DNA from 3 places in the Bradyrhizobium ingae genome. Region 1 is predicted to be linked to each of the others. Evidence: predicted binding sites of a transcription regulator. Region 1 holds the regulator's gene; each other region holds the start of a gene.
What was found. The regulator LexA, encoded in region 1, represses DNA repair genes until DNA is damaged. The targets are predictions, from matches to a motif close to TGTTCNNNNTGTGTTCNG.

Region 1 (9,917 bases):
GACGAGATCGCCTTCCGCCCGCGGGTGCTGCGCGACATGCGCAGCGTCGACGGTTCCGTCGAGCAGTTCGGCCGCAAGATGCGCCTGCCGGTCGTGCTGGCGCCGGTCGGCGCGCTCGAAATCTTCGATCCGCACGGTGCAGCCTCGGTTGCACGCGGTGCCGGCGCCTTCGGCGCGGCGCATATGCTGAGCTCGGTGTCGGACCCGGGCCTCGAGAAGACCGCGGAAGCAGCTCCCGATGCGCTCCGCTTCTATCAGCTCTATGTCCGTGGCGATGACGCCTTCGTCGAGGATGTCGTCGCCCGCGCGGTGAAAAATTCCTACGCCGCATTCTGCCTGACGGTCGACACCGCCCATTACAGCCGTCGCGAACGCGACATCGCCAAGCGCTATGTTCGCGAGAGCCGGCTGCGCGCCACCGGCGGCGACTACCAGAAGGGCCTGGAGTGGCGGACGGTGAAGCTGATCAAGGACAAGTTCAAGATCCCGCTCATCATCAAAGGCATCGCGACGGCCGAGGATGCGCTGATCGCGCTCGACCATGGCGTCGAATGGATCTACGTCTCCAACCATGGCGGCCGCCAGCTCGATCACGGCCGTGGCACCATGCATGTGCTGCCGGAGATCGTCGATGCCGTGAAGGGTCGCGCGAAGATCATGGTCGATGGCGGCTTCTGTCGCGGCACCGATATCGTCAAGGCGATCGCCATGGGCGCAGATATCGTCGGCATCGGGCGCCTGCAGTGCTGGGCCCTGGCCGCGGCCGGCGAAGCCGGTATCACGCGGATGCTGGAGCTGCTGGAAGACGAAGTGCTGCGCTGTCTCGGGCTGCTCGGGTCCACTTCGTTTGCCGAGGTGAACGCATCGTGCCTGCATGCGGCGACCGCTACCAACGCACCAAACGTATTCAGCGCGTTTCCACTGCTGGATATCGAGCCCTACCGCTACTGAAAGGATGCAATGACCTCCCTCCTCTCTCCCGGCTGCGCGGATGCGCTTCTGTTCGATCTCGGTCGCGTGGTGCTCGACATCGACTTCTCCAAGGCGATTGCCTGCTGGGCGGGACATGCCGGCTGCGAACCGCAGGCCATCGTCGCGCGCTATGTGCGGGACAGCGAAGCCTATCGGCTGCACGAGGTCGGCAAGATCAGCGACGAGGCCTATTTCGACTCGCTGCGGCGCTCGCTCGAGATCGAAATCTCCGACGCTCAGTTCCTGGAGGGGTGGAATGCGATCTTCGCGGGCGAGATGCCCGACATCGCAAACCTGTTGCCGCGTGCCGCGAAGCACATGCCGCTCTACGTTTTCTCCAACACCAATCGGCCGCATGTGGAATATTTCTCGAAGGAGTATGCCGACCTGCTTGGCCATTTCCGCGAGCTCTATCTGTCCTCCAGCATCGGCCTGCGCAAACCCGATGCGGAAGCCTTCGACCATGTCGTTGCCGCGATCGGCGTACCGGCGCAGCGAATCGTGTTCTTCGACGATCTCGCGGAAAACGTCGAAGGCGCGCGGGCACGAGGGCTGACCGCAGTTCACGTGACGTCGCCTCGCGACGTCAGTGAGGCGCTGAAGGCCCTGGGACTGTGAAAAGAACGCCCATATTGCCGCGGTAGCTCAGAACTCGGTTCCATGCGCCTCGAGGAACTTTTCGAGTAAAATGTGGAACCAACTCACTCTGTGTATTTTTGTACAGAGTTCCCGGAACGGATCAGCGCGTCGAGAGTCATATGCCCGTTGGGATTCTCTACAACGGACGCGTGATCGTGTTGGGCAAGACCTACTTCAACAAGCAAGCCTCCATCCTTCTCAAGTTCGCCAAGTCAACGTCGAACTCACAGCTCTCCGCCAAGCTGGTCAGCAAGGCGGCGGATCTCAAATCGCAGGGTGATCCCCTGCCCGAGACGGATCACAGCCTGAAGGCGCCGGACGTCGATCCGGACAATAAAACGGGAGCCACCTGATGCTAGCCGTGAGCCTGGTCGTCGCAGTGGCATGTCTGGCCACCGTCATTCCGGTCTTTTTCGTCATCGAGACGATCGCGCGGCGACCAAGGTAAGCACACTCAACTGCGCTTGGGTTGGGGCCGATCGAGACGCTGCCGTTGTGCGCGCATCCGGTTCGTCTTCTCCTTGAGCGCTTCGATCTCCTCGTCAAGCTTTGCGCTCCTCGATTTCGGCGGCTCATCGCCGCGCAGCTTCTCGAGCGCCTTTTCAACCGACAGCTTTGAAGTCTCTGCCATCAGGGTTCTCCCGGACGTCTCCTGACGCGCCTTCATGCAGTGGCGCTCAACAAGTCTGAGCCCGAAGCGGGACGGCACGATATTGTCCCAAAGGGCACCTCGGCCTCTGCTGCCGGAGGGATAATTCGTCTCCGCCTCCGGATCCCCCTCCTTTTGCCTCGATGCGCGCACTCGGCTAGAACGCAACGCGACCTGTCATTATTATTCTCCCAGCAGGAGTTTTGCCCGTGGCCCTGATGCCGGTGTCCGACGCGCTTGCCGCGGTGCTTGCGGGCGTCGCGCCCGTGGCGGAGGAGATGGTCGCGCTGGATGCGGCCTACCATCGCGTGCTGGCGCACGACGTCGCGGCGCGGCGTACGCAGCCGCCGCAGGCGATGTCGGCGATGGACGGCTATGCGGTGCGCGCGGCCGATGCGGCAGCGGCAGGCGCAGAGCTCACCGTGATCGGCGAGGTCGCGGCCGGGCGGCCGTTCGCGGGATCGGTTGGCCCTGGAGAGGCGGTGCGGATATTCACCGGCGGCGTGGTGCCCGACGGCGCGGATGCGGTGGTGATTCAGGAGGACACGGTCGCTGACGGCAAGCGCGTCACGATCAAGGAGGCAGCGATCGCCGGACGGCACATCCGTCCCGCCGGCGTCGACTTCCGCGAGGGCGACGTGCTCCTGCGACAGGGAGCCAGGCTGACCGAACGCGACCTCTCACTGGCCGCCGGCATGAACCATCCGGAGCTTGCCGTCCGCCGCCGGCCAAGGGTCGCGCTTCTCGCGACCGGCGACGAGCTGGTGATGCCGGGCTCGACGCCGGCCGCGGGCCAGATCGTTTTTTCCAACGGCTACGCCCTGCACGCGCTGGCGCGGGCCGAGGGCGCAGAAACGATCGATCTCGGCATTGCCGCCGATACCGTTGCGGCGACCACCGCCGGCATCCGCCGGGCCCGCGAGAGCGGCGCCGACATCCTGATCACGACCGGCGGGGCTTCTGTCGGTGACCACGATCTGGTCAGGCCGGCGCTTCAAGCCGAAGGCTTCGAGATGGCGTTCTGGAAAATCGCGATGCGGCCAGGCAAGCCGATGATGCACGGCCATCTCGGCGCGATGCGGGTGATCGGCCTGCCCGGCAATCCGGTCTCGTCCTATGTCTGCGGCTTCCTGTTCATGGTGCCCTTGATTCGCGCTCTTGCTGGCCGCTCTCGCGTTCATCACCGCCGCGAGCGCGCCGTGCTCGGGCGCGACGTCGGGCCTAACGACGTCCGCGAGGATTACTTGCGCGCCCGGCTCGAGGAGCGCGAGGACGGCACGCTCGTGGCCGTTCCCGTCAACCACCAGGACTCCTCGCTGCTTGCGAATCTCGCTATGGCACAGGGACTTCTCGTGCGGGCGCCGTTCGCACCGAAAGCCGAAGCAGGCACGCCTTGCGAGGTGTTGCGGCTTCCCGTGTGAACGCAATCTGATTCGTCCGTGGCGCGAACCTTGGCGGCGTTCACACAAAATTAAGTGGTTGCGGAACACATATCGAACATATAGTGTCCGTTCATGATTTGTTTCGAGCATCTAGCGGGTTCTGCTGAATCTTGCGTCTCGGAATCGAACGACGTCAACCGGGGGACTTGGTCAAGATGTTAACGCGCAAACAATACGAGCTTCTGCGGTTCATCAGTGAGCGCCTCAAGGAAAGCGGCGTGCCGCCCTCCTTCGACGAAATGAAGGACGCGCTCGATCTGCGCTCGAAGTCGGGCATCCACCGCCTGATCACCGCGCTGGAAGAGCGCGGCTTCATCCGCCGCCTACCCAACCGCGCGCGCGCCATCGAGGTCATCAAGCTGCCCGAACTTCAGGCCGCAGGTGCCGGCCGCCGCGGCTTCACGCCGAGCGTCATCGAAGGCAATCTCGGCAAGGTACGAAGCACAAGCGCTCCGGTTGACGACGGCGAGCGTCCGGTCGCCGTGCCCGTGATGGGACGGATCGCGGCCGGCACGCCGATCGAGGCCTTACAGACCCGCAGCCACACCATCAGCGTCCCTCCGGACATGCTCGGCTCGGGCGAGCACTACGCGCTCGAAGTACGCGGCGACTCGATGGTCGACGCCGGGATCCTGGATGGCGACATGGCGCTGATCCAGCGTAACGAGACTGCCGATACCGGCGACATCGTCGTGGCACTGATCGACGACGAGGAAGCGACGCTGAAGCGCTTCCGCCGCCGCGGCGCGTCGATCGCGCTGGAGCCCGCCAACACCGCCTATGAGGTGCGCATCCTGCCGCCGAACCGGGTGAAGATTCAGGGCAAGCTGATCGGCCTGTACCGGAAGTACTGACTGCCCTCTCCGGCGGCCGGCCGGTGATCGATCGACAAGACGGCGCGGATGGATTGTCCGCTCCGCGACGACGGCGTTTTCGTTTCTCCACGCGATTGTCACGCGCCTGCGCAGAGCTAGATCCTCGAGCACCGCAGGCGCGAAGGCGCTGTTTATGATGCAGGGAAACAGCCCGGCGATAGAGATTTTGAGCGTGATCTCGGCGGCCTTGATCGCTCGACATCCACGAGCGACGCAGCGCAACACCACCATTCCGTCCGCAAGACGGAGCACGCGGCGACCAGTGCGCCATGCCGCAACGCCAACAATGCGATCGCACCTGCGCCGCAGGGCGAGCTGTCCTTCTTCGGGGTACTCCGCTCCTGCCGGCCGCTGATGAAAACTCGTGCGAGTGAATGGTGTGAACCAAGATAGACTAGTAGCGAGAGGCTTTGTTCCTGGTTTGCCGGGAAAGATAAAGTGATCGGGCGGCGCGCAGTCGGGCCGCAGATTTGCCCACAAACGCGATACACTCGAAGGCTTCCACTCTGATAGAGGCCTGCGCCTCCGGGGGGCGCGGACCGGCTATCTCGCATGAGGAGCACTTCGATGTGTGACTACAGCCTGCATGCCGTTGCGACCCGCCCCGCTCAAGTCGGCGAGACGATCGTCACGACAACCTTCCGCGGCACCTCGACGCGTGGATTTGCGTCGGAGCGCGATCTCTCGGTTGCCGTCTGCCTCCTGCCCGGCACCGAGCTCGCCTTCGCCGACAACGTCCGCTACGACAATCGCTGGATCTGGACGCGCACCGTCAATTCGCGCGTCGGCAAATTCGGCAAGGTTGATCCGCACATTCCCGATCGTCATCATGATGCGATCGAATTCCCAGACGGCAACTACGTGCTGGTGACGCAGCTCGTCGAAGGACAGCGTGCCACGGTTCTGCAGTTGCCGGTGACGCAGCCGCTCGGCGAGAAGACAGAGCAGCCCGCCGTCGAACAGCACACGACCCCGACGCCCACGACGCGCCTGCCGATCGGCTGACGCGTCTTCATTCCTCGGCCTGCAGGTCGGCCTCCGACGGCGTAGCATCTTTGCTGCGCGGAGTGGCCGGCCGCGGTGCGAGGTTGAGCTCGAAATCGCTATCGCCGGCCCCAGCCGGCGACCAAGGGCGGTTTGCGCCCCTTGCTTTCACCGTTTGCAACGTGAAACCGTCGCCCTCGCGCGAGAGCGCAAGGGCACCTTGTGTCTTCAGGCGGTCGCGATCCACGACCATCGCCGCGCAATCGATTGCTGCAGGCTTTGCAGTCACGACCAGCGCGGCGCGGCTGCAATCATCCGCCAGCGCATCGACACGCAGCGGGAGCGCAACCAGACGACCATCGGCGAGTGACGCCACGCAGCCGGCCTCGTCGCATGAGACACCGTCGGTGAGCGACGCATCAGTCACACTGCGCGGATCGGCATCGGCCGCAAGCCATTCCTTGAGAAGAAAATTGTCCTTGCCGGTTCGGATCAGGTGCAGCTGGCCGTCCCTGCCGCGCACCGCGACGCTGTGGCCGTCGCCTGCAATCAGAACGTCGGGCTGGCGCACGTGCAGCGCCCAGCCAATTGCAAGCGCCAGCACGATGGCGCCCGTCCAGCGCAGTGGCGTGCGCAACAGGCCCACCACGATAAGGCCGAAGCTGGCGGCAATCAGCGGACCGGTCCCGAACGCGGTGACGCGGCCAACCGCGCCCGGCAATGCCGCGACCCAGCGCGTCACAACGACCATCCAGTCGATGCCGATCCCCATCAGCCACCAGAACACGCCATCCAGCCCGAACGGCGCTGCCATCAAGCCGAGCAGGCCGGCGGGCATCACCAACGCGGAAACCACCGGCATCGCCGCGAGATTGGCGAGCACGCCGTAGGGCGTGACGCGGTGGAAATGAAAGGCTGCATAGGGCGTGGTCGCAAGCCCTGCGATCAGCGAGGCCATCAGCAGCATGACGAGCTCGCGGCCACCCCAGAGCGCGATACGCGCAGTCGTGGAATGATCCGGCGAGGCCAACAGGTTCGGCATGCCGATCTGCACCATAGCGACCAGACCAAGCGTTGCCACAAACGACATCTGGAAGCTCGGATGCACCAGGGCCTCCGGCGCGACCGCGAGCACGATCATCGCGGCAACGGCGAGCGTGCGAAAAGTGATGGCGCGGCGATCGACTATCACCGCGATCAGCACCACCGCCGTCATGAAGAACGATCTTTGGGTCGCGACCTCGGCGCCGGACAACAGCAGGTAAAACGCGGCGGCGACGAGCGCTGCCGCGGCCGACCATTTCTTGATCGGGTAGCCCACCGCAAATCCCGGGATCAGCGCCAGCAGCGCGCGCAGGGCGAAGAACACGACGCCGGCGACGACTGCCATGTGATAGCCGGAGATCGACAGCACGTGCCCCAGGCCCGAGATGAACATGGCGTCGTTGACGGGCTCGGTGATTGCGTCGCGCCGCCCGGTGAGGAGCGCGGTGGCGATCGCACGATTGTCGCCGTCGAGCGTGGCGCGGATGCGCGCGTCGATCGCATCGCGCAGGCCCTGCATCATCGCGGCATAGCGCAGCCGCAAGCCGCCGACCTCGGGCGCTGCGGCGACCGTGATCGCGCCCATCGCAAAGCCGGACGCGCCGATGCCCTGAAAAAACATGTCGCGCCCGAAATCATAGCTGCCGGGCCGTAAGGGAGCGAGCGGCGGCATCAGGCGCGCCTTGAGTTGCACGAAGCTGCCGACCTCCGGCGCTGTGCCCTTGCGCACCGACAGCCGCACACGCTCGAGCTGGACATCGCCGCGCGGCGCCTCCATCGCGGTCACCCGCAGCACGAAGCGGTCGGTCCGCTCACGGATATCGCGCGTCTCGACGAAGCCGGACAGCGCCACCGAATAGAGCGGCTTTGCGAGCACGGTGTGCGCGATGCGCGCGGTCTTCCAGGTCGCGGTCGCAAAACCCGCGGCGATCGCAGCGATCATGATGGCGGGTGCGAACAACCGGCTCCGCCGCAACAGCACGGCACCCGCCATGAGCACCAGCGCCGTGATTGCGGCGACCCAGAGCACGGGTTCGTGGTCGGCGGCAAAATAGAGAGCAATCCCGGTACCAAAGGCCACGGGGACCCATGGCAGCAACCGCCCCGCGCCGGCTTCCGCCTCGGCCCATCCGCGCAACGTCTCGGCCAGCGACGACCACGCGCCAAAGCCTGCCGGCACAAGGCCGCCAGCCGAAGCGGCACGGCCCACAGGCCATGTCCCGGCAATCCCTTGCGAGCGGTGTGGCCGGGAAGGCTCCGCCATTCCTACACCTTACGATACGCGACGGCTGCGGAAGCTATCGGAAGGTGTGGGGATGCGAATAGCGGAACGGAAAGGGAACCGGCCTAAGGACCGCTACTTTTCCTCTTCCATCGTCACCGCCACCGCCGCCTTGGCCGAGAGGCGGACCTTGTTGCCCTCGACATCGGCCACGAGCCCCTTGTCGATGAAATGATGATGGCCCTTGTGGCTGCCCTCGCCGCTGTCCTTCCTGGTCAGCTTGATGCGGTTGCCCTCGACACGGTCGACGGTGCCGATATGAACGCCGTCGGCGCCGATCACTTCCATATGCTCTGCGATGTTCTGCATGGTGGGATCCTCGTTGGACCCAAACAACGCCGGGAGGGCGAGGTTCGTTTCTCTGGCCAAAATGACGATGCCGTGGCCAAAATGACGATGCCGTGCACGCCACGCTTGTCAGATCAGCGGCGCACGCGAGGAGGCGTGGTGATTGACTATTTTCCAGTCATCCTGCTCACGAATGATGACCCAGCTCATCTTGACCGAAAAATCCGGACGTTCCCCGGCAAGATCGAAGGAGACGATTGCGGCCATGTTGATCAGGTCCGGACTGACCCGAGCCGCCCGCACTTCGGAAAAGGCCGCACTCGGCGAACGCCAGCGCGGCAGGCCGTTGAAATAATCGGCGACAGCATCCCTGCCCCGATAGAGCCGTGGATTGGAGCCGAAGAAAAAGGCGCTTCTCGAATACAGCGACGACAGCGCCGCCGCATCCAACGTTGCGAAGCCGGCGGACCATTTCGCGATGATGGCGGAAACGATGGCGTCGGCTTCCTCCTGCATGCGTCAGCTCCGTCCTTGCCGGCCTTTTCTCAGCCCTTGGCGACTTCCTTCGCAAACGTGTCGCGCAGGCCGATGGTCCGCGAAAATACCGGCTTGCCCGGCGTCGAATCCTTGTCGCGCACGAAGTAGCCCTGCCGCTCGAACTGCATCGGCTCGGTCGCGTTGCTCTCGGCAACCGACGCCTCGATCCGCGCATCGGGAAGGATCTCCAGCGACTGCGGGTTGAGATCGGCGGCAAAATTGGCAGCGTTCGGGCTCGGGTTCGAGAACAGCTGGTTGTAGATTCGGATCTCCGCGGGCACCGACTGCGCCGCCGGCAGCCAGTGCATCGTCGCCTTCACCTTGCGGCCGTCGGGCGCGTTGCCGCCCTTGGTCAGGGGATCATAGGTGCAGCGGAGCTCGATCACCTCGCCGGCATCGTTCTTGATCACGCCGGTGCACTTGATGAAATAGGCGTAGCGCAGCCGCACCTCATTGCCCGGCGACAGGCGGAAGAACTTTTTCGGCGGGTTCTCCATGAAGTCGTCGCGCTCGATATAGATCTCGCGAGAGAACGCGATCTTTCGCGTGCCGGCGGACGGATCGTCGGGATGGTTGATCGCCTCGAGCTCCTCGACCTGCCCTTCCGGATAGTTCTCGATCACGACCTTCAGCGGCCGCAGCACCGCCATGCGCCGCTGCGACGTGCGGTTCAGCTCCTCGCGAATGCAGAATTCGAGCATGCCGACGTCGACCACGCTGTTGGCCTTCGCTACACCGATGCGCTTGACGAATTCGCGTAGCGCCGCCGGCGGCACGCCACGGCGGCGCAGGCCTGCCATGGTCGGCATGCGCGGATCGTCCCAGCCCGCGACATGGCCGTCGCGCACGAGCTGGGTCAGCACGCGCTTCGACAGCACAGTGTAGGTGAGGTTCAGCCGCGCGAATTCGTACTGATGCGGCTCCGAGGGCACCGGCAGCTTCTCGATGAACCAATCGTAGAGCGGACGGTGATTTTCGAACTCGAGCGTGCAGATCGAATGGGTGATGCCCTCGATCGCATCCGACTGGCCGTGCGCGTAGTCGTAGCTCGGATAGATGCACCATTTGTCGCCGGTGCGCGGATGATGCGCATGCAGGATGCGGTACATCACGGGATCGCGCAGATTGATGTTCGGCGAGGCCATGTCGATCTTGGCCCGCAGCACCCGCGCGCCGTTCGGGAATTCGCCGGCCTTCATGCGGCG
Region 2 (9,917 bases), on a different contig from region 1:
ATACTCCATGGCCGGCGTTTCCACCGGCTCGAAACCATAGAGCTCGTAGACGGCGCGGATCTTCTCGACCATCTGGCGCGTGGCCTTGATCGCGGCGGGATCGCGATCCTCCAGCCCGCGCGGCAGGCGCGCCTTCAGTTTCTGGGGTTTTTTGGGTTTTTCCTTCATGGCGGCGTGGCATCCGATGTACGCCGCGGGAACCCGGGCGGTATACCCTCTCCCCCTGTGGGAGAGGGTGGCTTCGCTTTAGCGAAGCCGGGTGAGGGGTTCTATCCGCGCGCTTAGCTTTACACCTCTAAGCGCGGATAGAACCCCTCATCCGGCGCTTCGCGCCACCTTCTCCCACAAGGGGAGAAGGGAAGATAGCCTGCCGCCGGCGATCAAAAGACCTTGCGGATCCAGTCGTGCGGGTCGTTGGTCCGGCCGTACTGGATGTCGACGAGCTGCTTGCGCAGCCCCATGGCGACCGGGCCGGCTGCGCCGCCGCTGATCAGGAAGTCGCCGCTCGCCGAGCACACCTTGCCGATCGGCGAGATGACGGCCGCCGTGCCGCAGGCGAAGGCTTCCTTCAGCCTGCCGCTGGCCGCATCCTTGCGCCACTGGTCGATCGCGTAGGGCTCCTCGCGCACCACCGTGCCAGCGTCCTTGGCGAGCGCGATGATGGAGTCGCGGGTGATGCCCGGCAAAATGGTGCCGAGCGGCGGGGTGACCAGCGAGCCGTCGTCGAACACGAAGAAGATGTTCATGCCGCCGAGCTCTTCGACATAGCGGCGCTCGACCGCATCGAGGAACACGACCTGATCGCAGCCGCGCTCGATGGCCTCGGCCTGCGCACGCAGGCTTGCGGCGTAGTTGCCGCCGCATTTCACGGCGCCGGTGCCGCCGACCGCCGCGCGCGTGTAGTTCTCCGACACCCAGATCGAGACCGGCGCAGGGCCGCCCTTGAAGTAGGAGCCGACCGGCGAGGCGATGACGGCAAAGATGTATTCCGCCGACGGCTTCACGCCGAGGAATATCTCATTGGCGATCATGAAGGGCCGCAAGTAAAGGCTGCCCTCGCCGCCTGGAATCCAGCTGCGGTCGATCCGCACGAGCTGCTCGACCGCCTCGATGAAGACGTCCTCGGGCAACGGCGCCATCGCCATGCGCTCGGCGGAACTCTTGAAGCGTCGCGCGTTGGCATCGGGGCGGAACAGGTTCACGCCGCCGTCGTCGCGCTTGTAGGCCTTCAGGCCCTCGAAGATCTCCTGGGCGTAGTGCAGCACGGCGCCGGCCGGATCGAGCTGGAAATTGCTGCGGGCTTCGACGCGCGCGCCATGCCAACCGCCCTGGGCCTGGCTGTAGCGAACCACGGCCATGTGGTCGGTGAAGACCCGGCCAAAGCCAGGGTTGGCAAGCTTTGCCGTGCGCTCCGTCTCGGAGGTCGCATTGGTGGCAGGCTGGATTTCGAATTTCAGACTCATTTTTCCCTTGCCTCCCGCTGTCGCAATCGGCGCACGGAATTGCGCCGGCCTGCCTCTTTCGGGCTTGATAAACTAACCAGGTCTGGACCCCGACCGTGACCAGCCTTGTTACGGCCGGTTTCCCGTGGCCAGCATGTCGCGACAGGACATGCTTTTGCGGAGGACGGAAGTCCAGTATGTTTTGCCGATATGCCGCTCGACAATCGCACGGTAGTTCTGGTCCGGTCGGCGCTGCCTGTCCGGCACTCCCCCGGCCGCTTTGGATAACGTCATCCCGAACGAAGTGATCTAAAATTTCGTCCGGATCGATCGTTTTGTAACATTGAACCAAAGATACGTCAATATGCCTGACATAAATTTAGCGAGCCCCTCCCCCGACGCTGCCGAAACCAAGCCGGCGGCCAGCGATGCGGGCAATTTGCGCTGGGATATCATCGAGCTCCTGTTCTTCGCCTATCGCGATTTCGTCGGCGATCCCGACCAGGAGCTGGAGGCGTTCGGCTTCGGCCGGGCCCATCACCGCGTCATGCATTTCGTCTACCGCTATCCCGGCCTCAAGGTCGCCGATCTCCTGGATGTCCTGCGCATCACCAAGCAGTCGCTCGGGCGCGTGCTCAAGCAGTTGCTCGATGAGGGCTACATCGTGCAGAAGACCGGCGATAACGACCGCCGTCAGCGCCTGCTCTATGCGACACCGAAGGGCGAGACGCTGGTGCAGAAGCTCGCCGGGCTCCAGACTACGCGAATCAACCGGGCGCTCGCCGAGATCGGCCCGCAGGACGCCGAGACCGTGAAACGCTTCCTGCGCGCCATGATCGACCGCGAGGATCCCGACAAGGTGCTGGAGACGATCTTCGCCACCGTCAACCAAGCCACAAAGGAGTGACCGTGCCGCTCGCTGCCACGCTCGCCCGTCCGCCGGTGGAGCCCGCCGACGACGCCCCTCATATCCTCCTCGTCGACGACGACCGCCGCATCCGCGATCTTCTGTCGCGCTTTCTCGCCGCCGAAGGCTACCGCGTCTCGACCGCAGCCAGCGCCGGCGATGCCCGCGCCAAGCTCATGGGCCTGCATTTCGATCTGCTGATCCTCGACGTCATGATGCCCGGCGAGACCGGCTTCGACCTCGCCCGCTTCATCCGGACATCATCCTCGGTGCCGATCGTGATGCTGACGGCCCGCCACGAGGCGGAAGCCCGTATCGAGGGCCTGCAGATCGGCGCCGACGACTATGTGGCGAAGCCGTTCGAGCCGCGCGAGCTTGCGCTGCGCATCAACAACATCCTCAAGCGTACCGCCCCGCCGCAGGTCACCACGATCGAGAAGATCGCGTTCGGCCCTTACGTGTTTCATCTCGATCGCGGCGAATTGCGCCAGGGCGAGGAGGTCATCCACCTGACCGACCGCGAGCGCGAGATGCTGCGCATCCTGGCAGACAGTCAGGGCGAGACGGTGCCGCGCGCCGCGCTGACCGGCAACGGCAGCGTCAACGAGCGCGCCGTCGACGTGCAGATCAACCGCCTGCGCCGCAAGATCGAGAATGACCCCGCCAATCCCCTGTTCCTCCAGGCGGTACGCGGCATCGGCTACCGGCTGGTAGCCTCGCCGTAAGCAGCAGTGAAGCGCGACCGATGAGCACGATCGACACCGGCCTGACGCTGCTGAGGAGCGCCGCCGACCGCGTCTCCGCGGCCAATGGCTGGATGGGCAATGCGTTCAAGGGGTGGATGCCGACCGGCCTCTATGCCCGCGCGCTCCTGATCATGATCGTGCCGATGGTGGTGCTGCAATCGGTCGTCGCCTTCGTGTTCATGGAGCGGCACTGGAACACGGTGACGCGAAGATTGTCGGCCGCGGTGGTGCAGGACATCGCCGCGCTGATCGACGTCTACAAGGGCTATCCGCAGGACAAGGATCGCGACCAGATCAGGCGCATCGCCCAGCAGCGCCTCGGCCTCGTGGTGGACTTCCTGCCCGCCGGCGACATGCCGCAGCCAGGGCCGAAGCCGTTCTTCTCGCTGCTCGACCAGACGCTCTCGGTGCAGCTCGGCCGCCAGATCGGGCGCCCGTTCTGGATCGACACGGTCGGCCGCTCCAACGTCGTCGAGATCCGCATTCAGCTCGACGACGCCATCATGCGCGTATTCGCGCAGCGCAGCGCAGCCTATGCTTCGAATTCGGAGATCTTCCTGTTCTGGATGGTCGGCACCTCGTCGATCCTGCTGATCGTCGCGGTCTTGTTCCTGCGCAACCAGATCAAACCGATCCTGAAGCTCGCCGACGCTGCGGAAAGCTTCGGCAAGGGCCGCGATGCGCCCAACTTCCGCCCGCGCGGCGCGCGGGAAGTGCGGCGCGCCGCAATGGCGTTCCTGGAGATGAAATCGCGCGTCGAGCGCTCGATCGAGCAGCGCACCGCGATGCTGGCCGGCGTCAGCCACGATCTGCGCACCATCCTGACCCGCTTCAAGCTCGAGCTGGCGTTGATCGGCGACAATCCCGAACTCGAGGGCATGCGCAAGGACGTCGACGAGATGTCGATGATGCTGGAGGACTACCTCGCCTTCGCGCGCGGCGATTCCGGCGAACAGTCGCAGCCGACCGACATGGCGCAGGCGCTCGAGGAATTGCGCAGCGATGCCGAGCGCCACGGCCACACCGCGACTGTCGCATTCAACGGCCTGCCCGTGGTGACGGTGAAGCCGGCCTCGTTCAAACGCTGTCTCGCCAACCTCGTCACCAACGCGGCACGCTACGGCAAGACGATCGCCATCACCGGCCAGCGCGATCACCGCTATCTCACCGTCACCATCGACGACGACGGGCCCGGCATCCCCACGCATCTGCGCGAGGAGGTGTTCAAGCCGTTTCTGCGACTGGACAACGCCCGCAACCAGGACGAAGGCGGCACCGGCCTGGGGCTGGCGATCGCCCGCGACATCGCGCGCTCGCATGGCGGCGACATCACGCTCGGCGACAGTCCGATGGGAGGCTTGCGGGCGAGCGTGAGGATACCGGTGTAGCCTTTCTTACCTCGCCCCGCTCGCGGGGAGAGCATAGGCCGCCTTCGGCGGCCGTTCGTAAGAGACGCCGAAGCAGAGCTTCGGCTATGTTCGATCGCAGATCGAATTCGGGTGACGGGGACGCGCCGCGAGTCCAACTCTGTCCGTGAATGCGGAAGCAGCCCCACACCCCAATCCTCTCAGCGCGAGCGAAGACACCGGCTGCGCTGCGGCCACCAACCTACTTCGGCAGCAGGTCCTTCAGCTTCGCGGCGTCCTTGACGTTCATCTTGAAGCCGCCGGGCATCACGATGTCGCCGGGCTTCTGGTCCGCCTTGCACGGGCCGAGCCATTTGGCCTCGATCGTCGTGGTCGCGTCTCGCCCCGCAGCGCCGGCAACGCCGCCCTGGATGTGCGCGGTGCTCTTCACCGTGTAGGCGGTGTTGAAGTCGCCGGTAATCTCGGCATGCGAGGTCGTGGTGGTGCCGGCGACGTTACAGACGGAATCGCTGACATAGCCGGTCGCGGTCTTCTGGATGTCCTGCTTGGCGCAGATCTGCTTGGCCATCGGGGAGACGTTGTTGTTCATCTCCTTGTCGACGTTCTCGTCGGTGCAGTGCTGCATGGTCATTTCCGGCATCGCCCCGCCGGACCGGAGCATCTTCATCTCCCAGAGGCCGGCCTTGCGCACCGGCAGATCCACCGCATGTGCAGCCGTCGTCGCCGACATCGCGAGCGCGAGGAGGCTCGCGCAGAAAACTACAGGCTGTCGCGTCATGCGCCACGCTCCCGATCGTCGCTTGCGGTCTAATGGATCAGTATAGCGTGCGCAGCGGCTGTTCGGCTGCGCCATACGGCACCCAACGGCAGGCGAAGGAAATGTAGCCGCCGTCATAAGGCTGCACGGCGAGGAATTTCACCACCTTGCCGTAACGGGCGCAGTGGTCGACTGCGATCTGCCGCGCATCGACCTGCGTCGCCATCGAATAGGCGATGATGCCGCCGGTGTCGTTGCCCTTGAACGGCGGCACCGGAAGGATGTCGGCGCGCGCGGGCGCGCCCGCCAGCAATCCCGAGACAACCAGGCTGGCAAGAAGGCTCGCGGCCGCAATGATTCGCATTCCCGTCACTCCGTTTGGCTGGCGTCATTTTACGGTGCCGCGGACGCGCTGAAAAGAACGGAACGCCCGCCGGACACGAGGTTGCGTGCAACTCGTCGCCGAGTGTTGCCGCGCTGCACTTGACCTCTCCCCACCTTCGCGGCACGGTCCGATGCTTGCAACCATGTCTCCTGGATTGCCCATGCGCGACCTCGCCACCTCCCTGAAATCGCTCCGCTTTGCCGCGGTATTCGGCCTCATTCTGGGGGCGCTGTCGCTGACCGAGGCCAAGGCCGCCAATCCGCTGGAGCTGAACTTCTGGCTGGATGGGCCGCGCTATGACGGCCGCGTCGCCGATTGCGACAAGGCGCTGCCGACGATCGCCACCCAGTTCTGGGAGAAGGAAAGCTCGTTCTGGAATTCGTCGTTGAAGATCACGGGCTTCGCCGGCATCCACGAAACCGCCTTCCGGCCCTGGCAGTCCGACAACATCCCGCGCCGCTATTGCACGGGCGAGGCCATGCTCAGCGACGGCAAGGTGCGCAAGGTGCATTTCTCGATCATCGAGGACGGCGGCTTTGCCGGCTTCGGCCAGGGCGTCGAATGGTGCGTGGTCGGCCTCGACCGCAACTGGGCCTACAATCCGGTCTGCCGGGCGGCAAATCCCTGATCTGGGCGAATCGTCGCGCCAAAGCGGGCGGCGCCAATTTTGTTCTTGAAATGTTCTCGCTGGCTGCTAGGCTCTTTTGCACAGTCTAGTTGAAGGGCGTCGCCATGTTTTATTCCAGATTGCATTCCCTGTCCCGTTTCCTGATCTCCCTTGCGCTCACCGCAAGCTTCGTTGCGCTCGCAGGCAGCGCGGTGGCGCAGGACAGGCGGCAGAATGCGCCCGGCGAATTCGATTTCTACGTGCTGTCGCTGTCGTGGTCGCCGTCGTTCTGCGAGGAGGCAGCCGAGCGCGGCGGCCGCTCCCAGATCCAGTGCGGCGGACGGCCCTACGCCTTCGTGGTGCACGGGCTGTGGCCGCAATATGAGAACGGTTTTCCGGAATATTGCCAGCGGCCGGCGCCGCGGCTGAACCGCAACATCGTCTCCTCCATGCTCGACCTGATGCCGGCACCAGGACTGATCTTCAACGAATGGGACAAGCACGGCACCTGCTCGGGGCTGTCGGACCGCAACTACTTCGAGACCATCCGGAAAGCGCGCGCTGTCATCAAGATTCCGGCCGAGTATCTCGATCTGTCGCAGGCCAAGACCGTGGCGCCCGCCGATGTCGAGGAGGCCTTCATCAAGGCTAATCCGGGGCTGAGCAGCTCGGCCGTTTCGGTGACGTGCAACCGGACACGGCTGTCGGAGGTGCGCATCTGCCTGAACAAGGACCTGCAATTCCGCTCCTGTGAGGAGCTCGACCGCCGCGCCTGCCGCCGAGACCAGGTGACGATGCCGCCGATCCGCGGCGGGTAGTTGGACTCAAGTTGCCGTCATGCCCGGCTTTGCGCCGAGATGAAGCGCGTGGATGGCCGGGACAAGCCCGGCCATGACGGGTAGAAGATGCTGCGCATCCTCTCCAACGAGCTGCAGATCTTCCGATGAACTACCGTCACGCCTTTCATGCCGGCAGCTTTGCCGACGTCATCAAGCACATCGTGCTGGCGCGCATCCTGACCTACCTCCAGGACAAGCCGGCCGCATTCCGCGTCATCGACACCCATGCCGGCGCCGGCCTCTACGACCTCGAGGGCGACGAGGCACGGCGCGGCGGCGAATGGCTGACCGGCATTGCCCGCATCATGCAGGCACGCCTGTCCAACGAGGTCGCCGCTCTCACAAAGCCCTATCTCGACATCGTCCGCGCCTTCAATCCGCGCGGCGAATTGAAGACCTATCCCGGATCGCCGCTGATCGCACGTGGACTGTTGCGGCCGCAGGATCGTCTCGTCGCCTGCGAGCTCGAGCCGAAAGCGCGCAAGGCGCTGATCGATGTGCTGCGCCGCGACACACAGGCCCGCGTCGTCGATCTCGACGGCTGGATCGCGCTACCGGCTTTCGTGCCGCCGAAAGAGCGGCGCGGTCTGGTGCTGATCGACCCGCCCTTCGAGGCCAAGAACGAATTCGAAAGGCTCGGAGAAGCCTTCTCGGCAGCGTTCGCCAAGTGGCCGACCGGCATCTATGTGATCTGGTATCCCGCCAAGTCCAGGCGTGCCACCGATGCGCTCGTGCAAGCGGTGGCACAGGCCGCAGCCGCGGCCAAACCTCAGGGCAAATGCCTGCGGCTCGAATTCAGCGTCGCACCGCAAAGTACCGAGGCACCACTCGCCACGACAGGGCTTCTGATCGTCAACCCACCCTTTACGCTGCAGAGCGAACTCAAGACCATCTTGCCGGAGCTTGAAAAGCCGCTCGGCCAGGGTGGCGCGGCACGCTTTCGCCTGGAGGTACCAAAGCCCTAAAGTAGTACACCTATTGGGAAAACTATGCATGAACGGTAGTCAATCTGCAAAGAACCGTATTATGCTGTGTCCAGTGACTGGCTTTACGTTCCGCTTCCGCGAATGGTTGCGGCGGAGTGAAGGCCTCAGAAGGATCCAGGCGGACTGACACGTCCGTCCAAGGGTGGCCAGCTCCCGGGCTCGTATGTCCGGTCATGCCGAGATGCGTGTCTGCATCACGGCGGAGGAGCAATGCGGGGGAGGAGTCCCGATGGCCATGACGGGCACGGTTAAGTTTTTCAACGGCGAGCGCGGTTACGGTTTCATCAAGCCGGACGATGGCGGTCGCGACGTCTTCGTTCACATCACCGCGGTGGAGCGGGCGGGACTGAAGGACCTCACCGAAGGACAGCGCATCACTTTCGAAGTCGAGCCGGACAAGAAGGGCAAGGGACCGAAGGCGGTCAACCTGGTGATCCTCTCTTAGGCGAAGACTGACGCAAAAAAATCCCGGCCGCGAGGCCGGGAGGTTTAGGTCCGGTATTTTCTTCTTTAGCTATCAGAAGTGATAGTTCACGCCTGCGCGCACGACGCTGGCGCTATAGCCGTTGGATACGCCGGTGATCGCGAACTGGCTCGAGGACAGATCGAGGAAGAGATATTCGATCTTGGCGCTCCAGTTTTGCGCGATGCCGAACTCGGCGCCGACACCTGCGGTCCAGCCCAGCGTGGTGTGCGATTCCGACCAGCCAAAAGTCTCCGCACGCAGCTCACCGAAGGCAAGACCGGCCGTGCCGTAGAACAGGATGTTGTTGAAGGCGTAGCCGCCGCGGCCCCGCACCGTGCCGAACCAGGGATTGGAGAACTTCCACGGCGCGAACGTATCGTCGGCGCCGGTCGCCTGGATATCGCCTTCCACGCCGAACACCCACGGGCCATTCTGGAAATTGTAGCCGGCCTGGATGCCGCCGACGAAGCCGGCCGGGTTGGCGGGATTGTTGCTCACCGAGCCCCATTCGTAGCCGAGATTTGCGCCGAGATACGGCCCGGCCCAGCTATAGGCATTGAGCGGCTGGTTGACGGTATAGGGCGCACGCTGCCCGTAATTCAGATCGGCGGCCTCTGCCGAAGCGCTCCAGCCCGCGGCAACCAGAGCCGCAGCGCCCAAAACGAGCCCCTTCATCACACTCTCCAACGCAACTGCCGCAAGGCCATCGCCGTCCGCTTGCGCCGCCGCGCAAGGCAAAACCGCATGGTTACGGAACCAAGAACTTTTCGCGTAGGATTTATCGAGAGTTTTAAGTTAAAGGGTTGTTAAGCGCGGTTACCGCCCGCTTAACAGTCTTAAGGAAGCGTTACCGGGAACACCGCGCGAGGGACCGCTCTGCCGGCCCGGTGAAACTTCAAATCGGCACGCCCAGCGCCTAAATTCGCATTATGGACCACGATTCCTCCGACACCCCGGACACCGCACGCGCGCGGAAGCTGCGGCACGGCACATTGCCGGACGTCTCGCCGCAGGAGCAGGCCGCGCCCGACGTCGATCCTGCGACGAGTGGCGGCGACGACGAGGACGAGGCGCGGCTGCCGGACATCCTGGAAGAGAGCGGCGCGGTCGGCGAAGGCCCGCTTGCGACCGGACATGACGCCATCGAGCGCGCGGTGCGGCTCGCCCCCACCTCGGCGGGCGTCTACCGCATGCTCAATGCAAACAACGACGTGCTCTATGTCGGCAAGGCCAAGAACGTCAAAAAGCGCCTTTCCAACTACGCGCGCATCGGGGCGCCGCAGCCGGCGCGCATCCTGCGCATGATCGCGGCGACGGTCTCGGTCGAGATCGTCTCGACCACGACCGAGACCGAGGCGCTGCTGCTCGAAGCCAACCTCATCAAGCAGCTCCGGCCGCGCTTCAACGTGCAGCTC
Region 3 (9,917 bases), on a different contig from region 1:
TGGACGGTGGTCTCAAGGCGTGGCGCGCGGCCGGCTACGAGGTGTTCGAGGACGTCAACTCCTATGCCAAGGCCTTTGGCGAGCTTGTCGAGGCGCGCCGTCACACACCCTCGCTCAGTGCCGACGAGGTCGCGGGCCTGATTGCCGGCAAGGCCAATGTCGCGATCCTCGATGTGCGCCGCTTCGACGAATATGCGACCATGAACATCCCGGGGTCGGTCAGTGTGCCCGGCGCCGAGCTCGTGCTGCGCGCGGGCCGCGCGGCACCCGATCCGGACACCACCATCATCGTCAATTGCGCCGGCCGCACGCGTTCGATCATCGGCACACAGTCGCTGATCAATGCCGGTGTCCCCAACAAGGTGCGCGCGTTGCGCAATGGCACGATCGGCTGGACGCTCGCCAAGCACACGCTCGAGCACGGCGCCGGGCGGCGCGGTGCGGTTGGGGCGTTCGAAGGCGCCGCGGCCAATGCGCGCGACGTTGCCTATCGTGCCGGCGTTCGCCACATCGGCGCCGGCGAGGCGGCGGCGCTCGCTGCGCAAACCTCGCGAACCCTGTATCGCTTCGATGTGCGTGACGCCGAGGACTATGCGAGTGGTCATCTCGCCGGCTTCCGCCACTATGCCGGCGGCCAGCTCGTCCAGGAGATCGACATGGCGGCACCCGTGCGTGGCGCGCGCATCCTCCTGACCGACGACAAAGGCGTGCGCGCCGACATGACAGCGTCCTGGCTTGCGCAGATGGGCTGGGAGGTCTACGTGTTCGATGGCGGCTATGACGGCGCGCTCGAAATGGGGCCGCCGCAGGTGCTGCCCAAGCCCGATCCCGCGCACCGGTACCGCCGTCCCTACGAGGGCACGGATGTCGCGGAACGCGCAATGCAGGCCTATCTCGACTGGGAATACGGCCTCGTCGAGCAGCTCCGCCGCGACGCGACGCACGGATTCTACGTGATCTGAGTGGGGGAAGGCAGGCTGGCGGGAGATCAAGATGTCCTGCCATCACGTGTCCACGCGAGAATCATATTGTCTTCCGCCTCGCTGGCGACTAAGCCGCGCGCGAAGGTGAATACCCCACGGAGATTCCATGCCAGCTACAGCCCCGACCCCTGAGAGGACAGCGAAAGCCCTGCTGCTTGAAGGCGTCAATGACAGCGCAGTGGACCTGTTCAAGGGAGCCCGGTTCACCAATGTCGAGCGGTTGACCAAGGCGCTTGACGGCGAGGCGCTGCGGCAGGCCGTCAAGGGCGTGTCGCTGCTCGGCATCCGCTCACGCACCCAGCTCACCGAGGACGTGCTCGCCTCTGCCGACCAGCTTCTCGCGGTGGGCTGCTTCAGCGTCGGCACCAACCAGGTCGATCTGCCCGCCGCCCGCAAGCGCGGCATTCCGGTCTTCAATGCGCCGTTCTCCAATACGCGCAGCGTCGCCGAGCTCGTCATCGGCGAGATCGTGATGCTGCTGCGGCAGATCTTCCCGCGCTCGGTGGCGGCGCATGACGGCGGCTGGGATAAATCCGCGGCTGGCAGCCGGGAGGTGCGGGGCCGCACGCTCGGCATCATCGGTTATGGCAATATCGGCTCGCAGCTCTCGACGCTTGCCGAAGCGATGGGCATGCGGGTGATCTTCTTCGATCGCACCGACAAGCTGCGCCACGGCAACACCGAGCCGGTCGAGAAGCTCGAGGACCTCCTGGCCCAGAGCGACGTGGTCAGCCTGCATGTGCCGGAAACGCCGGAGACCGCGGGCATGATCGGCGAGCGCGAGCTGCGGCTGATGAAGCCGGGCTCGTTCCTGATCAACAACAGCCGCGGCACCGTCGTCGATCTCGATGCACTGGCGCGTGCGTTGCGCGATGAGCACCTCGCCGGCGCCGCCGTCGACGTCTTCCCGGTCGAACCCTCCTCGAACGCCGATCGCTTCAAAAGCCCGCTGCAAGGCCTCAGCAACGTGATCCTCACCCCGCATATCGGCGGCTCCACGGAAGAGGCGCAGGAGCGGATCGGCGGCGAGGTGGCCCGCAAGCTCGTCGACTATTACGTCACCGGCTCGACCATGGGCGCGGTCAACTTTCCGGAGGTGCAGCTCCACCTCCGCCCCACGGGTGTCCGCTTCAGTCACGTTCACCGCAACGTGCCGGGCATGCTGCGCCGGTTGAACGAGGTGTTCTTGCAGCGAGACGTCAACATCGCCGCGCAGTATCTGGAGACGCATGGCGAGCTCGGCTACGTCGTGCTCGATGCCGATCTCGGCGGCCAGGATTCGAACGAGCTGCTCCGGCAGATCCGCGCGCTCGACGGCACGATCGGCGCGCGGCTGGTGTTCGAGCACTGAGGCGAACGGGCTGAGGGCTTTCGCATCACGACGCTGTGACGCGTCCGGGCGGGCTGCGCTGTTGCGTGGCCCGCCTTTCGCTTTCTACACTACCTGTGGTTACCTGGGCGCCGAAGGCAAAGCTGATCTAACAAGTCTCGTCTAAAGTCTCATCGAACTTGAGCTTAAGTTGCGTGAGTGCGGACACGATGGCCCGAGACCGCATACCGATCGACCTTGCACTTCAAGGCGGTGGCTCGCACGGCGCGTTCACCTGGGGCGTGCTCGATCGTCTTCTCGAAGAGACCTGGCTTGATATCGTTGCCATATCCGGGACCTCCGCCGGAGCGATGAACGCCGCGCTGCTGGCCGACGGATGGACGGCGGGCGGCGCCAAAGGCGCACGCGAGGCCTTGGACCAATATTGGCGCCGCGTGTCGCGCGCCGCGGCATTCAGTCCCTTGCAGCGCTCGCCGCTCGATCGCCTGATGGGGCGCTGGACGCTCGACACCTCGCCGGCCTACGTCTTCACCGATCTTATGTCGCGCCTGTTCTCGCCCTACGATCTTCCGGTCGATTACAATCCGCTGCGCAAGGTGCTCGGCGAGAGCATCGACTTCGAACGCCTCGCACGTTCCGAGATCAAGCTGTTCATCACCGCGACGCGGGTGCGCACCGGCCGCGGCCGGATCTTCCGCAACGCAGAGATCACGGCCGACGTTCTCCTGGCCTCGGCGTGCCTTCCGACCATGTTCCGCGCCATCGAGATCGACGGCGAGCCCTATTGGGACGGCGGCTTCGCGGGCAATCCGACGATCACGCCGCTGGTCCGCGAAAGCGACGCCTACGACACCATCCTCGTGCAGATTAATCCGACGGAGCGGCCGGAAGACCCGCGCAGCGCGGCGGAGATCCTCAACCGGCTCAACGAGATTTCATTCAACTCGCCGTTGATGAAGGAATTGCGCATGATCGCGCTGCTCCGTCAGGCCGCCGATCCCGGAAGCGGCGAGGGCGCGCGCTGGGCACGGATGCGGACGCACCGGATCAAGAGCGACATCCTGACGAAGTTCGGCGCCTCCTCCAAGCTGAACGCGGAATGGGAGTTTGTCTCGATGCTCCGTGCCGAGGGGCGGCTGGCCGCGAGCGAATTCCTTGAACGTCACGGCGATGACATCGGCCGGCGTTCGACCGCTGATCTCGACGTTCTCCTGGCGGAGTGTTGAGACGTGGGGCTTCTCGGCATCCTTGTCGGGCTCGGCCTGCTCGTGGTGCTGGCCTTCCGCGGCTGGAGCGTCCTGCTGCTCGCACCGCTCGCGGCGCTCGTCGCCGCAGCCTTTGGCGGTGAGCCGCTGCTCGCCAACCTGACGCAAATATTCATGGCGAGCGCTGCGGGCTTCCTGGCGCAGTTCTTTCCGATCTTCCTGCTCGGTGCGGTGTTCGGCAAGCTGATGGACGACAGCGGCGCGGTGACGGCGGTCGCCGCCTTCATGGCACAGCGGCTCGGCGAACGGCGCGTGATTCTTGCAGTCGTGTTGGCGGGTGCGCTGGTCACCTATGGCGGCGTCAGCCTGTTCGTCGCCTTCTTTGTCATCGTTCCGATGGCGCAGTCGTTGTTCCGCGCGGCCGCCATCCCGCGCCGTTTGATCCCGGCGGCGATCGTGCTGGGCACCTCGAGCTTCACGATGTCGGCTCTGCCCGGCACGCCGTCGATCCAGAACGCGATCCCGATGCCGTTCTTCGGCACGACGCCGTTCGCCGCGCCCGGGCTCGGCATCATCGCCTCGCTCATCATGCTCGGCACCGGCTTGTGGTGGCTGCAGCGGGCGGAAGCCGCGGCCCGTCGCGCCGGCGAGGGTTTTGGCGCGGATGCGCAAGAGCCGGCCGAGGACATTGTCGACGATGAATTGCTGCGCGAGCGTGCCACGCTCGCCCGCGAATTCGATCCAGCGGAGATCCGGCACGGACGTCGCAGCGAAGCACCCTCGCCGGTCTTGAGTGCCATCCTGCCGCTCGTCGTCGTCGTGGCGGTCAATCTCGTGATGTCGCTATTGGTGTTGCCGCGGCTGGATTTCTCGTATCTGGCCGAGCCGCGCTGGGGCGGCACGTCCTTGTCCGCGGTCGCGGGCGTATGGTCGGTCTCGGTCGCGCTCGCCACCGCGATCCTCGTGGCCATTGCCATGAACTGGACGAGGCTGGTCTCGCTCCGGCAGACCATGGATGCCGGCGCCAATGCCTCCGTGCTCCCGGCGCTGAGCGTCGCAAGCCTGGTCGGGTTCGGGGCCGTCATCGCTGCGCTGCCGGCTTTCGAGACGGTGCGCGACTGGGTGCTCGCAATCGAAGGAGGTCCGCTGGTGTCGCTTGCGGTTGCGACCAACATTTTGGCGGCACTGACCGGCTCGGCGTCCGGCGGCCTCACGATCGCACTCGATGCGCTCGGCCAGACCTATGTGGAGATCGCTGCGAAGACCGGTGTCGACCTCGCACTGATGCACCGCGTGGCGGTGATCGGTTCGGGCACGCTCGATATCCTGCCGCACAACGGCGCGGTGGTCAGCCTGCTCGCGATCTGCGGGCTGACCCACCGCGAGAGCTACCGGGATATCGTGATGGTCGGCATCGTCGCATCCCTGCTGGCGCTGGTCGTCGTCATCACGCTGGGTAGCCTCTTGGGATCGTTCTGACGTCTCGCGACCGAAGCTCCAATCGGTGGCGGGGTTTTATCCCGCCGCCATCGCCTGCGCGCCGCCGAGCAATTGCGCATTGAGGCGACCGCCGGAGAACAGCATGTCGTCGATCGCCTCGTTGATGTCGGCGGAGATGACGGAATTGCCGCCGTCGCGCGCGAGACTCGCCTGCGCCAGCCGCCGCATCAACTCCTTGATGAAGGCGCAACTCGTGCCCTCGCTGCGGCGGGCCGCCTCGGTGACGACGGCGTCATCGAGCGGCAGGCCCTTGCCGTAGAGCCGAACCAGCTTGCCGCGGCCGATTTCGTCGGGGAGAGGTACTTCGATCGCCTGGTCGATGCGGCCGGGCCGGCCGGCGAGCGCACCTTCGAGGTCCTCGGGCCGGTTGGTGGTCAGCACGAACAGGATGTCTGCGTCCTCCTTCAGCCCGTCCATCTCGTTGAGCAGCTTGTTCAGCAGGGACTCCTCGCACGGCCCCATGTCATCGCGATCGCGGGCGATGAGATCGACGTCCTCGATCACCACCATCGAGGGTTGGAGGAGGCGTGCCAGGCTCATATAGGCGCCAAGCAGCCCTATCTGTTCCGCGGTAATGAGCAGGGTCGTGTGCCCTGGCAAATGGGTCGCGAGATAGCGGATCGTATGCGTCTTGCCCGTGCCTGGCGGGCCGTACAGCAAAATGCCCTTGCGCGTCGACTGGCCGAGCCGACGCAATTGATCGCGGGTGCCGACGAATCTCAGGACGTTGCGATCAAGCAGTCGCAAGGTCTGCTCGGGCAGGATCACCTCGCCGCGTGCGACCGGCGGCAGGCGGTGTACGGTGATGCCGCGCGAGCGGCCGCGATAGTCGCGGTCGGCGTCGAGCGAGAGGATCTTGCCGCGATAGGTGCGCGCGGCCTGCACGGCCTGCTCCAGCTCGCCGAAGCATCGCTGGACGAGGACGGCACCCGCGGCGCCCGTGGGCACGGCGATTTCGATCCGGATCCCGGACTCACGGCCGTATTCGTGATGTGCGCAGAGCAGTACCGCGTAGCGGAGGTCGCCTTGCGTGCACAGCCACAGACCGTTATCAAGGCACTTGACCGGATTCTTCTCGCCAATGTCGACATCGAAATACTGGAGCGGCGCAAGTGCCTGCGCGTGGCGACCGTCGCGCACGAGCCGTGCAATCGACAACGTCTCGTAGCGTTGCTCGTCATTGATGCCGAACAGCCGGCCGGCGGAGCTGAAGAGTTGATCGATGGCCGCCTGGACGTCTGCGCGCATGTGTCCCGGAAATTGGCGGACCGTGGTGACGAGCTTGCTGCGTGGCACACCGGCAAAATGCCGGTCCAGAACCTCGCAGGCATACTCGAATTCCTCTTCTGGCTCACTGCTCGTGTTGACCGCGGCACGCATGCATTCGCTGCACAGCCAGATCGAGCGGCTGCCGAGCCGCACATCGGTGTGCGCCTCGGGTTTGCCGCAAAGCTCGCAAGTCGACTTGACCGGCTCGAGTGTGATCCGTAGGCCGTGACCTGCAAATTGAATGTGCTGGAGCGCGGATTTGAGCAACGCATCGGCGACGGATCGCGGGTAGGGACCGCAACCGACTCGCTGCTCCCGCTCAATCCGGGTCGTCAACGCGACCGCGTCGCGCTCCGACTTGCCGAAAACCCGGCGCAGCAACTCGATCACAAATTCTTCCGGCGTATCTTCGTCGTCGTGAATTACAAGCTGGGCCGGCCCGCTATCGCTGTGCATATCACTCATCATGAAATTAACTCGTGCTACAACTTGTACTTGAATGGAACAAAGAAAGAACACAAAAAGTGGCGGCCGTCAAGCGCGACGGCCGCTCAAAAAACGGACGATCAAGGCCTAGTGCGCCGGCCCGCCCGCTGCCTTGACCTGCCGCGTCAACAGCACGGCGATCGCGGCCAGCACCAGCACCACGCCGATTACGGCGAACGTGTCGGAAAAGCCCATCACCAGGGCCTGACGCTTGACCAGCTTGCCGAGCGCGATGACGGCCTGCTCATGAGCCGCGTTCGGGTCGGGCACGCCGTGGCCGATGAAATAGTTCGTGAGCTGCGCGATGCGTCCGCGGACCTCTTCGCGACCGAGCGTCACCGACTGGCCGATAACGTTGGAGTGGAACTGCTCGCGCTTGGTGACGATGGTCGCGAGCACGGCGGTGCCGATCGCGCCGCCGAGGTTGCGCATCATGTTGGAGATGCCGGAGGCTGCGGGCGCATCCTGCGGCGCGACGCTGCCGAGGCTGAGGGCGGAGAGCGGCGCCAGCGTCAGCGCCTGGCCGATCGCCCGCACGACGTTGGGCGCGAAGAACTGATCGCCCGCATAGTCGAGCGACATCATGATGTTCATGAAGGAGCTCGTGGCGAACAGCAAGAGGCCGACGGTTGCGATATAGCGGGCGTCGAAGCGCTGCATCAGCTTCGGCACCAGAGGAATCAAGAGAAGCTGCGGCAGGCCGGTCCAGGCCAGCACGTTGCCGATCTGCTCCGCATTGTAGCCCTGCACCTGGCCAAGATACGCCGGCAGCAGATAGACCGAGCCGAACAGGGCGAAGCCGAGGAAGACCGCGGCGATCGTGCCGACGCCGAAATTCCATTGCGTCAGCAGCCGCAGGCGCAACAGCGGCTTCTCCACGACCAGCTCGTTGTAGATGAACAGCGCGAGGCTGACGGCGGCGACAATGGCAAGTCGCACGATGAAGGGCGAGCCGAACCAGTCATCCTTGTTGCCCTCCTCGAGCACGGCCTGGAGCGAGGCGAGGCCGACCGCCATGGTGGCGATGCCGAACCAGTCGCCTTCGCGCAGCAGGCCTAGCTGAAGGGGCTGGCGCTCCAGCGTGAAGAACAGCATGGTGACCATGGCCGCGGTCGGCACGACATTGACGAAGAAGATGGTCTGCCAACCATAATTCTCGGTGAGATAGCCGCCGATGGTCGGGCCGATCGCAGGCGCAAAGGTCACGGCGAGCGAGAACATCGCAAGGCCAATCGGCTGTTGTCCCTTGGGCAGCTTGGTGAAGACGAGCGTGAAGGCCATCGGGATCAGCACGCCGCCGAAGAAGCCCTGCAAGCCGCGCATTGCGATCATCGAGGGCAGGTCGTGGGTGAAGGCGCAGGCGACGGAGAATGCCGCAAACAGCGTCGCAAAGCTCAGGATAATGTTGCGGAACGAGAACACGCGCGACAGATAGTCGGTGAGCGGGATGACGATGATCTCGCCGATCAGATAGGACGTCGAGATCCAGGAGCCGTTGTCGACGCCGGTGCCGATGCCGCCCTCGATGTTGAGCAGCGAGGCGTTGGTGATCTGGATGTTCAGGATCGCCATGAAGGCGCCGATCATCGCCGCGAAGACGGCGATCCAGATCGTGGCGCTGGCGCGGTTCGGGTCGGTGGCGACGCGATCAGGCGTCGCGGCCGGAATCGAGCGTGCGGGTGCCGGGATTGTGAGGCTGTTGGACATGGCGCGACCCTCCGGAGGTCTGGTTTGCCTTGGTCTGATTAGTCTTGGGGACACTGGCTGCCAACGCGGCGGGCGCGCTGGAACGCGTCGCAATCCTGGGGATCACCGACATGCCCGGACGCAGCGCGATCGACGGCGCGTTCTCGTTGTCGAGCGCGATCCTGACCGGGATGCGCTGAACCACCTTCGTGAAGTTGCCGGTGGCGTTGTCGGGCGGCAGCAGCGCGAACTCCTGGCCGCTCGCGGGTGCGATGGAATCGACATGGCCGTGCACGACCTGGCCCGGGAACATGTCGACCTCGATGTCGACGGTCTGGCCGGCATGCACGTTGGTGAGCTGGGTCTCCTTGAAGTTGGCGACCACATAGGCGCCGTCGGCCGGCACGATCGACATCAACTGCGTGCCGGCCTGCACGAACTGGCCGACGCGAAGCGTGCGGTTGCCGACCACGCCGTCGATCGGGGAGACGATCATCGTGTAGCCGAGATTGAGCTCGGCCTGGCGCTGCACGGCTTCCGCGCGAGCGAGGGCGGCCCTGGCCTGCACGATCTCGGCCTTCAGCAGATCGACCTGCTTGAGGGCGGAGGCAAGATTGGCGGTGTCGCGCTCGATCGCGGCGTTCGCGCCGGCATCGCGCGCCTGCGCCTGCTGCGCATTCTGCACGCTGCCGAAGCCCGACGCAGCGAGGTCGGTGTAGCGCTTGTTCTCCTGGCTCGCGAAGGTCTTGGTTGCGGTGTCGACGTCGATGGTCGCCCTGGCGGCCGCGATCACCGCCTGCTGAACTTCGAGCTGCGCCTCCTTGCTCGTGATGGTCGCGTGCGCGGCGGCCACGTCCGCGCGGGCCTGGTCGAGCGCGACCTTGAAGTCACGGTCGTCGATCCGGGCCAGCACCTGCCCCGCCTTCACTTGCTCGTTATCGGCGACCGCGACCGCGACGAGGTAGCCGCTGACCTTCGGCGCGATGGTGGTGTTGTCGGCCTTCACATAGGCGTCATCGGTGGAGACGAGGAAGCGGCCCACCGTCCAGTAATCGTAACCGTACCAGCTCGCGCCGGCCAGCGCGGCAGCCGCGGCGCCGGCCAGCAACAGCTTGCGAAGGTTGAGCTTTCTGGCGCGGACGGGCGCCGTTTCGGCAGGCAGCAGGCCCTCCGGCACGCCGGCCGGAATCCCTATGGCTTCGATTTTCGATGGGCTGGTGTGGGCGGTCATGGAGGGCTCCCTGATTTAGGAAACTTGACGGTTTCCAAAATAGGACTAACTTGAAAACTGTCAATGGAATGACAGGCATCATCTAAAAACATGGCTCAGGAAAAATCTTCCGGCGAATGCCGCTCCCGTGGACGGCCGCCACTGCGCGACGACGCCGAGACGCGTCGGATCATCTTCGACGCCGCACGGCACGCTTTTGCCGAGAATGGCTACGCCGCCACCAGCAC

Region 2: the regulator LexA is predicted to act here: its motif matches at 6,273-6,290, upstream of ACV1FX_RS11830 (ribonuclease T2 family protein).
Region 3: the regulator LexA is predicted to act here: its motif matches at 6,788-6,805, upstream of ACV1FX_RS18835 (ATP-dependent Clp protease adaptor ClpS).

The regions. Positions count from the first base shown of each region.
Region 1 covers NZ_JBVUBB010000004.1:389,802-399,718, forward strand. The annotation lists gene ACV1FX_RS09035 (alpha-hydroxy acid oxidase) at 1-951, shown strand, start outside; gene ACV1FX_RS09040 (HAD family hydrolase) at 961-1,590, shown strand; gene ACV1FX_RS09045 (hypothetical protein) at 1,731-1,964, shown strand; gene ACV1FX_RS09050 (hypothetical protein) at 2,066-2,242, opposite strand; gene ACV1FX_RS09055 (molybdopterin molybdotransferase MoeA) at 2,470-3,681, shown strand; gene lexA (transcriptional repressor LexA) at 3,858-4,556, shown strand; gene ACV1FX_RS09065 (hypothetical protein) at 5,145-5,582, shown strand; gene ACV1FX_RS09070 (ComEC/Rec2 family competence protein) at 5,590-7,869, opposite strand; gene ACV1FX_RS09075 (DUF2171 domain-containing protein) at 7,963-8,196, opposite strand; gene ACV1FX_RS09080 (YybH family protein) at 8,305-8,691, opposite strand; gene ACV1FX_RS09085 (glutamine--tRNA ligase/YqeY domain fusion protein) at 8,721-9,917, opposite strand, start outside.
Region 2 covers NZ_JBVUBB010000006.1:168,775-178,691, reverse strand. The annotation lists gene hisS (histidine--tRNA ligase) at 1-168, opposite strand, end outside; gene ACV1FX_RS11865 (branched-chain amino acid aminotransferase) at 381-1,463, opposite strand; gene ACV1FX_RS11860 (MarR family winged helix-turn-helix transcriptional regulator) at 1,807-2,349, shown strand; gene ACV1FX_RS11855 (response regulator) at 2,346-3,074, shown strand; gene ACV1FX_RS11850 (ATP-binding protein) at 3,095-4,483, shown strand; gene ACV1FX_RS11845 (DUF3617 domain-containing protein) at 4,704-5,240, opposite strand; gene ACV1FX_RS11840 (hypothetical protein) at 5,278-5,583, opposite strand; gene ACV1FX_RS11835 (hypothetical protein) at 5,765-6,232, shown strand; gene ACV1FX_RS11830 (ribonuclease T2 family protein) at 6,337-7,029, shown strand; gene ACV1FX_RS11825 (23S rRNA (adenine(2030)-N(6))-methyltransferase RlmJ) at 7,155-8,015, shown strand; gene ACV1FX_RS11820 (cold-shock protein) at 8,266-8,481, shown strand; gene ACV1FX_RS11815 (outer membrane protein) at 8,554-9,177, opposite strand; gene uvrC (excinuclease ABC subunit UvrC) at 9,432-9,917, shown strand, end outside.
Region 3 covers NZ_JBVUBB010000011.1:171,199-181,115, reverse strand. The annotation lists gene ACV1FX_RS18855 (rhodanese-like domain-containing protein) at 1-962, shown strand, start outside; gene serA (phosphoglycerate dehydrogenase) at 1,090-2,334, shown strand; gene ACV1FX_RS18845 (patatin-like phospholipase family protein) at 2,523-3,539, shown strand; gene ACV1FX_RS18840 (GntP family permease) at 3,543-4,997, shown strand; gene ACV1FX_RS18835 (ATP-dependent Clp protease adaptor ClpS) at 5,034-6,755, opposite strand; gene ACV1FX_RS18830 (MDR family MFS transporter) at 6,861-8,480, opposite strand; gene ACV1FX_RS18825 (HlyD family secretion protein) at 8,422-9,690, opposite strand; gene ACV1FX_RS18820 (TetR/AcrR family transcriptional regulator) at 9,781-9,917, shown strand, end outside.